Regions from separate parts of the Pseudomonas sp. S2_E02 genome, predicted to be linked through region 1. Evidence: predicted binding sites of a transcription regulator. Region 1 holds the regulator's gene; the other holds the start of a gene.

Region 1 (4,420 bases):
TTCGATGCGCTTTGAATTGAACAGCCTGCGCGAGCTGATGGAAGTTCAGCTCGGCACCCTGGCCTGGAATCAGCTGCAAGGCAGCCGTCCGGCGCAAGCCAACCTGTATCGCCGTCTGCAACGTATCGGCCTGTCCGGCCCGTTGTCGCGCGATCTGCTGGCGATGATCACTGATATCGAAGAACCGCGTCAGGCTTGGCGCATGCTGCTCGCGCATCTGGCCCGGATGATTGCCGTACCGGAAGTCGAGCCACTGGAAGAGGGCGGTATCATTGCCATGGTCGGTCCTGCCGGCATGGGCAAGACCACTACACTCGCCAAGCTGGCCGCGCGTTATGTGCTGAAATACGGCGCGCAGAATGTCGCGCTGGTGAGCATGGACAGTTTCCGTATCGGCGCTCAGGAACAACTGAAGACGCTGGGCCGCATTCTCAATGTGCCAGTGACCCATGTCGATCCGGGCCAATCGCTGGTGCAAGCGCTGGATCCACTGCTGCGCAAACGCGTGGTATTGATCGATACTGCCGGCCTGCAAGCCAGCGATCCGGCCCTGCGCATGCAGCTGGAAAGTCTGGCCGGGCGTGGCATTCGTTCAAAAAATTATCTGGTCTTGGCAACCACCAGCCAGAAACAGGTTCTAACCGCCGCTTATCACAGTTACAAGCGTTGCGGGCTTGCCGGCTGCATCCTGACTAAACTGGATGAAACGGCCAGCCTTGGCGAAGTGTTGAGCCTGGCGATCAGTCATGAATTGCCGGTCGCGTACCTGACCGATGGCCCACGGATTCCGGATGATTTGCATCTGCCGCGCCGTCATCAACTGGTCAGCCGCGCCGTCAGCGTGCAAATGCAGGAAGAACCCAGCGAAGAAGCCATGGCTGACATGTTCGCTGATATCTATCACAGCCCGACCAAGCAGGTAGGCTGAGGTATTCATGAACAGTTTTTGTACCTACATCGATGGTCTGCCATGCATTGTTCCGGTTGTGAACGCGCAGCCAGTAATGTGGCCTCCGTCTATGCAAGACAAGGTAAAGAAATAACATGGGCAGCATGCATCCCGTACAGGTGATCGCGGTGACCGGCGGCAAAGGTGGCGTCGGCAAGACTAACGTGTCAGTGAACTTGTCGCTGGCGCTGGCAGAGCTTGGCCGTCGGGTCATGCTGCTGGACGCCGACCTGGGTCTGGCGAACGTTGACGTATTGTTGGGGCTGACCCCTAAACGCACGCTGGCCGACGTCATCGAAGGCCGGTGCGAGCTGCGCGACGTGCTGTTGCAAGGCCCTGGTGGCATTCGCATCGTGCCGGCGGCGTCCGGCACCCAGAGCATGGTGCACCTGAGCCCGGCGCAACATGCCGGCCTGATTCAGGCGTTCAGCGACATCGGTGACAATCTCGATGTACTGGTGATCGATACCGCTGCGGGTATTGGTGACTCGGTAGTCAGTTTTGTTCGCGCCGCGCAAGAAGTGTTGCTGGTGGTCTGCGATGAGCCGACCTCGATCACTGACGCCTACGCGCTGATCAAACTGCTCAACCGCGATTACGGCATGAACCGCTTCCGCGTCCTCGCCAACATGGCGCAGAGCCCGCAGGAAGGGCGCAACCTGTTCGCCAAGTTGACCAAGGTCACGGATCGCTTCCTTGACGTGGCCCTACAATACGTCGGCGCCGTGCCTTACGACGAAAGCGTGCGTAAAGCGGTGCAGAAGCAGCGCGCGGTGTACGAAGCCTTTCCGCGTTCCAAGTGCGCGCTGGCGTTCAAGGCGATCGCGCAGAAGGTCGACACCTGGCCGCTGCCCGCCAACCCGCGTGGCCACCTTGAGTTTTTCGTCGAGCGCCTCGTGCAGCAAACGGCAGGGCCCGTGCTATGACCGCAAGCGGTATGAACTACTACAAGAAGTCGGCACGTGACGCGCAGTACGAGTTGATCGAGCGTTACGCGCCACTGGTCAAACGCATTGCCTACCACTTGCTGGCGCGCTTGCCGGCGAGTGTGCAGGTCGAAGACCTGATCCAGGCCGGGATGATCGGCCTGCTTGAAGTCTCGACCAAATACGACGCCAGCAAAGGCGCCAGTTTCGAAACGTACGCGGGCATACGAATCCGCGGCGCGATGCTCGACGAAGTGCGCAAAGGGGACTGGGCGCCACGCTCGGTTCACCGCAATACCCGTATGGTCAGCGACGCGATTCGCTCAATTGAAGCTAAAACCGGCCGTGATGCTAAAGATCACGAGGTTGCGGCCGAACTCCAATTGAGTCTCGACGATTACTACGGGATTTTGAATGACACCTTGGGCAGTCGCCTGTTCAGTTTCGACGACCTGTTGCAGGACGGCGAACACGAAGGGCTGCACGAGGATGGCGCGAGTGCTCATATGGAGCCGTCACGCGATCTGGAAGATGAACGTTTCCAGGCAGCGTTGGCGGACGCGATTGCCAATTTGCCGGAGCGTGAGCGACTGGTGTTGGCGCTGTACTACGACGAAGAGCTGAACCTCAAGGAGATCGGTGAAGTCCTTGGCGTCAGTGAATCGCGGGTCAGCCAGTTACACAGCCAGTGCGCGGCCCGTTTGCGGGGGCGTTTGGGGGAGTGGCGAGCGCGCTGAAGGCAGTGTGGGGACACTGCGAACGAGGCTGGTGCGGTGATGAACGGCACCGGTCTTGCTCTGTTGTGCTCCAGACAGTCTTCGAGTGCTACGCCGGAATGATTGAAATGGCGCGTCCAGGTGCTGGGCGCGTTTAAGACTGCTTGGAGGTCGAATTGGACAAGAACATGAAAATCCTCATCGTTGATGACTTCTCAACGATGCGGCGGATCATCAAGAACCTGCTGCGTGATCTGGGGTTCACCAACACTGTCGAGGCGGATGATGGCGTGACTGCCATTCCAGTGCTCAACAGCGGAAGCATCGACTTTCTGGTAACGGACTGGAACATGCCGGGCATGACCGGTATCGACCTGCTGCGTCACGTGCGTGCCGATGAAAAACTCAAGCACTTGCCAGTGCTGATGGTGACTGCAGAAGCCAAGCGCGAGCAGATCATTGAAGCCGCTCAGGCTGGTGTAAACGGCTACGTAGTCAAACCTTTCACGGCTCAGGCGTTGAAAGACAAAATCGAGAAGATTTTCGAACGCATCGGCTGATGAACGCGCGGGGGAGCTATGGAGCATAACGAATCTTCACAGGGCGATTTCGAGTCGACCCTGAAAAAACACGCGGTCGAACTGGTCGAAAGCCTTGAAAAAGGCAGGTTCGGCGACGCTGTGCAACTGATCCATGAGCTCAATCAGACCCGTGACCGTGGCCTGTACCAGGAAGTCGGCAAGCTCACACGTGAACTGCACAGTGCGATCGTCAACTTCCAGATCGATCCGAACATGCCGCAGGCCGAGGAAGTGTCGCAAATCACCGACGCCACCGAACGCCTGGGCTATGTGGTCAAGCTGACAGAAGCCGCGGCCAACCGCACCATGGATCTGGTGGAAAGCGCCACGCCGGTGGTCAACAGTCTGGCTGATGAAGCGCAGACCTTGAGCGCCGATTGGGGTCGCTTCATGCGTCGCGAGGTCGGGGCTGAAGAGTTCCGCGAGCTGGCGCGCCGGGTCGACGGTTTTCTGTCACGCAGCAGCACGGACAACCGTGCGGTGTCGAGCAATCTCAACGACATCCTGCTGGCCCAGGATTACCAGGACCTGACCGGTCAGGTGATCAAGCGTGTGACCCAACTGGTCACCGAAGTCGAAAGCAATTTGCTCAAACTCGTGCTCATGGCCAGTCAGGTCGACCGCTTTGCGGGCATCGAACATGACCGCGCCGCGATGCTTGCAGAAAAAGATCCACAAAAACATCTCTCGCAGGGTGAAGGTCCGCAGATTCATGCCGATAAACGAGAAGACGTTGTGTCCGGTCAGGACGATGTGGACGATTTGTTATCCAGCCTCGGATTCTAGAGTTGTGGAATTTTAGGTTTTTTGGGTTTTTAGACCTGTAGGAGCACCCCATTAATGAGCTTCGGCGCCGATGAAGAGATCCTTCAGGATTTCCTGGTTGAGGCCGGCGAGATTCTTGAGCAACTGTCCGAACAACTGGTCGAGCTGGAAAGCCGTCCGGATGACGCAGATCTGCTCAACGCAATTTTTCGCGGTTTCCACACTGTAAAAGGGGGCGCCGGCTTCCTTCAGCTCAACGAGCTGGTGGAGTGCTGTCACATCGCCGAAAACGTGTTCGACATCCTGCGCAAGGGTGAGCGTCGCGTTGATGCAGAACTGATGGACGTTGTCCTCGAAGCACTGGACGCGGTGAACAGCATGTTCAGCGAAGTCCGTGAGCGTGCACCGATCACCGCCGCTACCCCGGAACTGCTGGCCGCCCTGGCGCGTCTGGCCGAACCGCAATCGGCGGATGCCGCCCCG
Region 2 (4,420 bases), 3.2 Mb from region 1:
GGTTTCGTAGCAGCCACGGGACTTCATGCCGACGTAACGGTTTTCGACAATGTCGAGACGGCCGATACCGTGAGCGCCACCGATCTTGTTCAGCGTCGCCAGCACGGTGGCCGGAGTCATTTCGACGCCGTCCAGTGCAACGATGTCGCCGTTGCGGTAGGTCAGTTCCAGGTATTGCGCTTTGTCAGGAGCGTTCTCCGGGGAGACGGTCCATTTCCACATGTCTTCTTCGTGCTCGGTCCAGGTGTCTTCCAGCACGCCGCCTTCATAGGAGATGTGCAGCAGGTTGGCGTCCATCGAGTACGGGGACTTCTTCTTGCCGTGACGCTCGATCGGGATCGCGTGCTTCTCGGCGTAGTCCATCAGCTTCTCGCGGGACAGCAGGTCCCACTCACGCCAAGGCGCGATCACTTTCACGCCTGGCTTGAGCGCGTAGGCACCCAGTTCGAAACGCACCTGGTCGTTACCCTTGCCGGTGGCGCCATGGGAAATGGCGTCAGCGCCGGTTTCGTTGGCGATTTCGATCAGACGTTTGGCGATCAGCGGACGCGCGATGGAAGTACCCAGCAGGTACTCGCCTTCGTAAACGGTGTTGGCGCGGAACATCGGGAACACGAAATCACGCACGAACTCTTCGCGCAGGTCGTCGATGTAGATTTCTTTGACGCCCATGGCCTGAGCCTTGGCGCGGGCCGGCTCGACCTCTTCGCCTTGACCGAGATCAGCGGTGAAGGTCACCACTTCACAGTTATAAGTATCCTGCAGCCACTTGAGGATCACCGAAGTGTCCAGGCCGCCGGAATACGCCAGAACGACCTTGTTTACGTCCGCCATGCCATCACTCCACGGGGTTCTACGGAAAGCCGAGGAGTCTACCGCCCAAACGCGATAATTTACAGAGGCGCGACAGCTTAAGACGACAAAGCGACAGAATCTGTCGAGAGCGCGACGATGACCGGAGGGTCAGGAAGTCGCCGCAGTATTGGCTGGCGTGCTCGCTTGCGGTGCCGGAGCCGCGACCGGCGCCACGCGCGCCAGTTTGACATTGACCCGACGGTTCTTCGCGCGATTGGCCGCGTTGGTGTTCGGCACAATGGGATATTGCTCGCCATGGAAACGCACGGTGATCTGCGATTCCTGAATGCCGTTGGCCTTGAAGAAGTCGACCACCGCCAGCGCGCGGCGGCGCGACAGTTCACGGTTGGTCAGGCGATTACCGCTGTTGTCGGAATGGCCGTCGAGTTCGATGTGATTGACCGTCGGATCGGCCTTCATGTATTCGAGCATCACTTGCAGCTTGGCTTTAGCGGCAGGATCCAGGTCAACGCCCTCGCCGGGGAAGCCGATCTGCGACTGTTTGATCTGGTCGAAATTCTGCGGCAGCAATTTCGCTACACATGTCTGGTAATCGTTGAAGGCCTTGCTGAACTTGACCGGCAACAGGCGTACTTCAGAGACACGGCCGTCGCCTGAAGCGCGCCGTACGACCGGGCTGCGACCGTCCAGCAGGCCACTGATCAAACCGCCGGCCTGGGACTGCGAACTGCTGAACAAAACGTTGCCGCTGCCGAGCCTTACAGAGCCCAGATTGATGTCACCACGGCCCGGCTGCCAAGGCGCAGCCGCTGCCAGCAACGTTGCAGAGCCGCCGCCGAGCATGGCGTTGTAGGCGTTCAGACGGAATATCGCCTGCTCGCCGGCCTTGCGCACGAACTCACCCGAGCCGAAATCAGTGATCGGTTGGGTCAGACGACATTCGAACTTGTCGCCGGCGACCGTCCACTCAATGTTCTCCAGACGGGTCTGGTACGTGAGCGCCATCGCCGGAAGGCTGGCAAACACACTGAGCAAGGCTAAATAACGCTGGCGCACGGGAGGCTCCATTGGCTTCTGAAACACAAAGACCGATTCACACTATGTTTACGGCATACCTACGGGATATCGGAAGGTTCCGGCAAAACTTGATAGCGAGTGCCTGCAAGAGTCTTTTCCGGTAGCATTCGCCTCAGTTTGACCCGCCTGGAATCCCCTCATGTCCGACCGCCTGACCCTGCTGCGTCCCGACGACTGGCACATTCATCTTCGCGATGGTGCCGTGTTGACCAATACCGTTGCCGATGTTGCGCGCACTTTTGGCCGCGCCATCATCATGCCCAACCTGGTACCACCGGTGCGCAACGCCGCTGAAGCCGACGGCTATCGCCAGCGGATTCTCGCTGCCCGCCCGGCCGGCAGTCGCTTCGAACCGCTGATGGTGCTGTACCTCACCGACCGCACCCAGCCCGAAGAAATTCGTGAAGCCAAGGCGAGTGGTTTTGTGCACGCAGCCAAGCTGTACCCGGCCGGCGCGACCACAAACTCCGATTCCGGGGTAACCAGCATCGACAAGATCTTCCCGGCACTGGAAGCCATGGCCGAAGTCGGCATGCCGTTGCTGATCCACGGTGAAGTCACCCGTGGCGACGTCGATGTGTTCGACCGCGAAAAGATCTTCATCGACGAGCACATGCGCCGCGTGGTCGAGCGCTTCCCGACGCTGAAAGTGGTGTTTGAACACATCACCACCGGTGACGCCGTGCAGTTCGTCAACGAGGCTTCGGCCAACGTAGGCGCGACCATCACCGCGCATCACCTGCTGTACAACCGCAACCACATGCTGGTGGGCGGGATTCGGCCACACTTCTATTGCCTGCCGATCCTCAAGCGCAATACGCACCAGGAAGCCCTGCTCGACGCCGCCACCAGTGGCAGCGCGAAGTTCTTCCTCGGCACCGACTCGGCGCCGCACGCCCAGCACGCCAAGGAAGCCGCTTGCGGCTGTGCCGGCTGCTACACCGCGTACGCCGCCATCGAGATGTACGCCGAAGCCTTCGAACAGCGTAATGCGCTGGACAAACTCGAAGCCTTCGCCAGCCTCAACGGCCCGCGTTTCTACGGCCTGCCGGCGAACACCGATCGCATCACCCTGGTTCGTGAAGAATGGACCGCCCCGACCAGCCTGCCGTTTGGCGAGCTGACCGTTATCCCGCTGCGCGCCGGTGAAAAACTGCGCTGGCGCCTGCTGGAGGAACACGCGTGAGTGAAGACCATTTCGACGACGAACTGGACGGTCAAAGTGGTGGTGGCGGTTCCCGCCACCCGATGGCAGCACGCTTTCGCGGCTACCTGCCGGTTGTCGTTGACGTAGAAACCGGCGGCTTCAACTCGGCCACCGATGCGTTGCTGGAGATTGCTGCGACCACCATCGCCATGGATGAAAAGGGTTTTGTATACCCGGATCACACCTACTTCTTCCGCGTTGAGCCGTTCGAAGGCGCCAACATCGAAGCAGCGGCGCTGGAGTTCACCGGAATCAAGCTGGACCATCCACTGCGCATGGCTGTCAGCGAAGAGACCGCGCTGACCGACATCTTCCGTGGCATTCGCAAGGCGCTGAAGGCCAATGGCTGCAAGCGCGCGATTCTGGTCGGGCACAACAGCAGCTTCGATCTTGGCTTCCTGAACGCAGCCGTTGCGCGTCTGGACATGAAACGCAACCCGTTCCACCCATTCTCCAGCTTCGACACCGCGACGCTGGCTGGTCTGGCATACGGTCAAACCGTACTGGCGAAAGCCTGCCAGGCCGCCGACATCGATTTCGACGGCCGCGAGGCGCACTCGGCGCGTTATGACACCGAGAAAACCGCTGAGCTGTTCTGCGGCATCGTCAACCGCTGGAAACAGATGGGCGGCTGGGAAGATTTCGACGACTGATTGAGGGTTGTCGGGTGAATCCCGCGCATAAAAAAACCGGCCACGTGGGCCGGTTTTTTTGTTTAATGCTTATAGAGCTTAAATTCTCGATCAATCCACACGACATAAAAAATCCGATGGCTCTTGTATCCCACCATCGCTACACGTTCAAAAGCCCGAAACACAAGCAATCTGACATCACCTGTCAAAAAAGCAGGAATTCCCACTTTCAGACTGTTTCTCTCAATTGTTTCACAGCCATATCGATGCCTATGCTCTCTGCGCAATTCTCTCCACGGCATTCTTCCCAGAATCCTCAGACGCTCAAGCATTTTCGACCGTTCGACGGCCTCGCAATCTTGAATGCACCAGCCATTCTGCAAATACTCAAATGAGAAAACCGGAGGTCGCGCTTCCGATGAATCTATTTCGATAGTGGACGTCCGTGCCGTTACTGTAATTGCCGCATCGCGCTCCCTGCGTTTGAACTTGGCCATTTCAGTTCACCAAATGCTCCCGGAAATACTCCTCCATCTCACAGGCGGGAATTTCTCGGCTGAACTCCCCTTCCTTGAAGTTTCTACGCCAAGGGGCTTCTTCATGCGTCAACTGACGTAGTTTCCACGCCGAAAACTGGCCATAAACGTCGAATACTTCGTTGAGCAGACTTTGTTGTTTGGCACTGAAA

The links. The regulator FliA, encoded in region 1, starts transcription of late flagellar genes. The targets are predictions, from matches to a motif close to CTAAAGTTTNNNNNNNNNNNGCCGNTAA.
Region 2: AB4O01_RS14010 (flagellar protein MotY) is a predicted target of FliA. The motif match lies at 1,939-1,966, and genes of this name have one in related genera.

Annotation. Positions count from the first base shown of each region.
Region 1 covers NZ_CP162761.1:6,341,380-6,345,799, forward strand. Annotated here, with positions in the region: gene flhF (flagellar biosynthesis protein FlhF) at 1-928, shown strand, start outside; gene fleN (flagellar synthesis regulator FleN) at 1,045-1,875, shown strand; gene fliA (RNA polymerase sigma factor FliA) at 1,872-2,612, shown strand; gene AB4O01_RS28495 (chemotaxis response regulator CheY) at 2,780-3,151, shown strand; gene AB4O01_RS28500 (protein phosphatase CheZ) at 3,170-3,958, shown strand; gene AB4O01_RS28505 (chemotaxis protein CheA) at 4,013-4,420, shown strand, end outside.
Region 2 covers NZ_CP162761.1:3,128,039-3,132,458, forward strand. Annotated here, with positions in the region: gene AB4O01_RS14005 (argininosuccinate synthase) at 1-834, opposite strand, end outside; gene AB4O01_RS14010 (flagellar protein MotY) at 964-1,872, opposite strand; gene pyrC (dihydroorotase) at 2,033-3,079, shown strand; gene rnt (ribonuclease T) at 3,076-3,753, shown strand; gene AB4O01_RS14025 (hypothetical protein) at 3,816-4,229, opposite strand; gene AB4O01_RS14030 (Panacea domain-containing protein) at 4,231-4,420, opposite strand, start outside.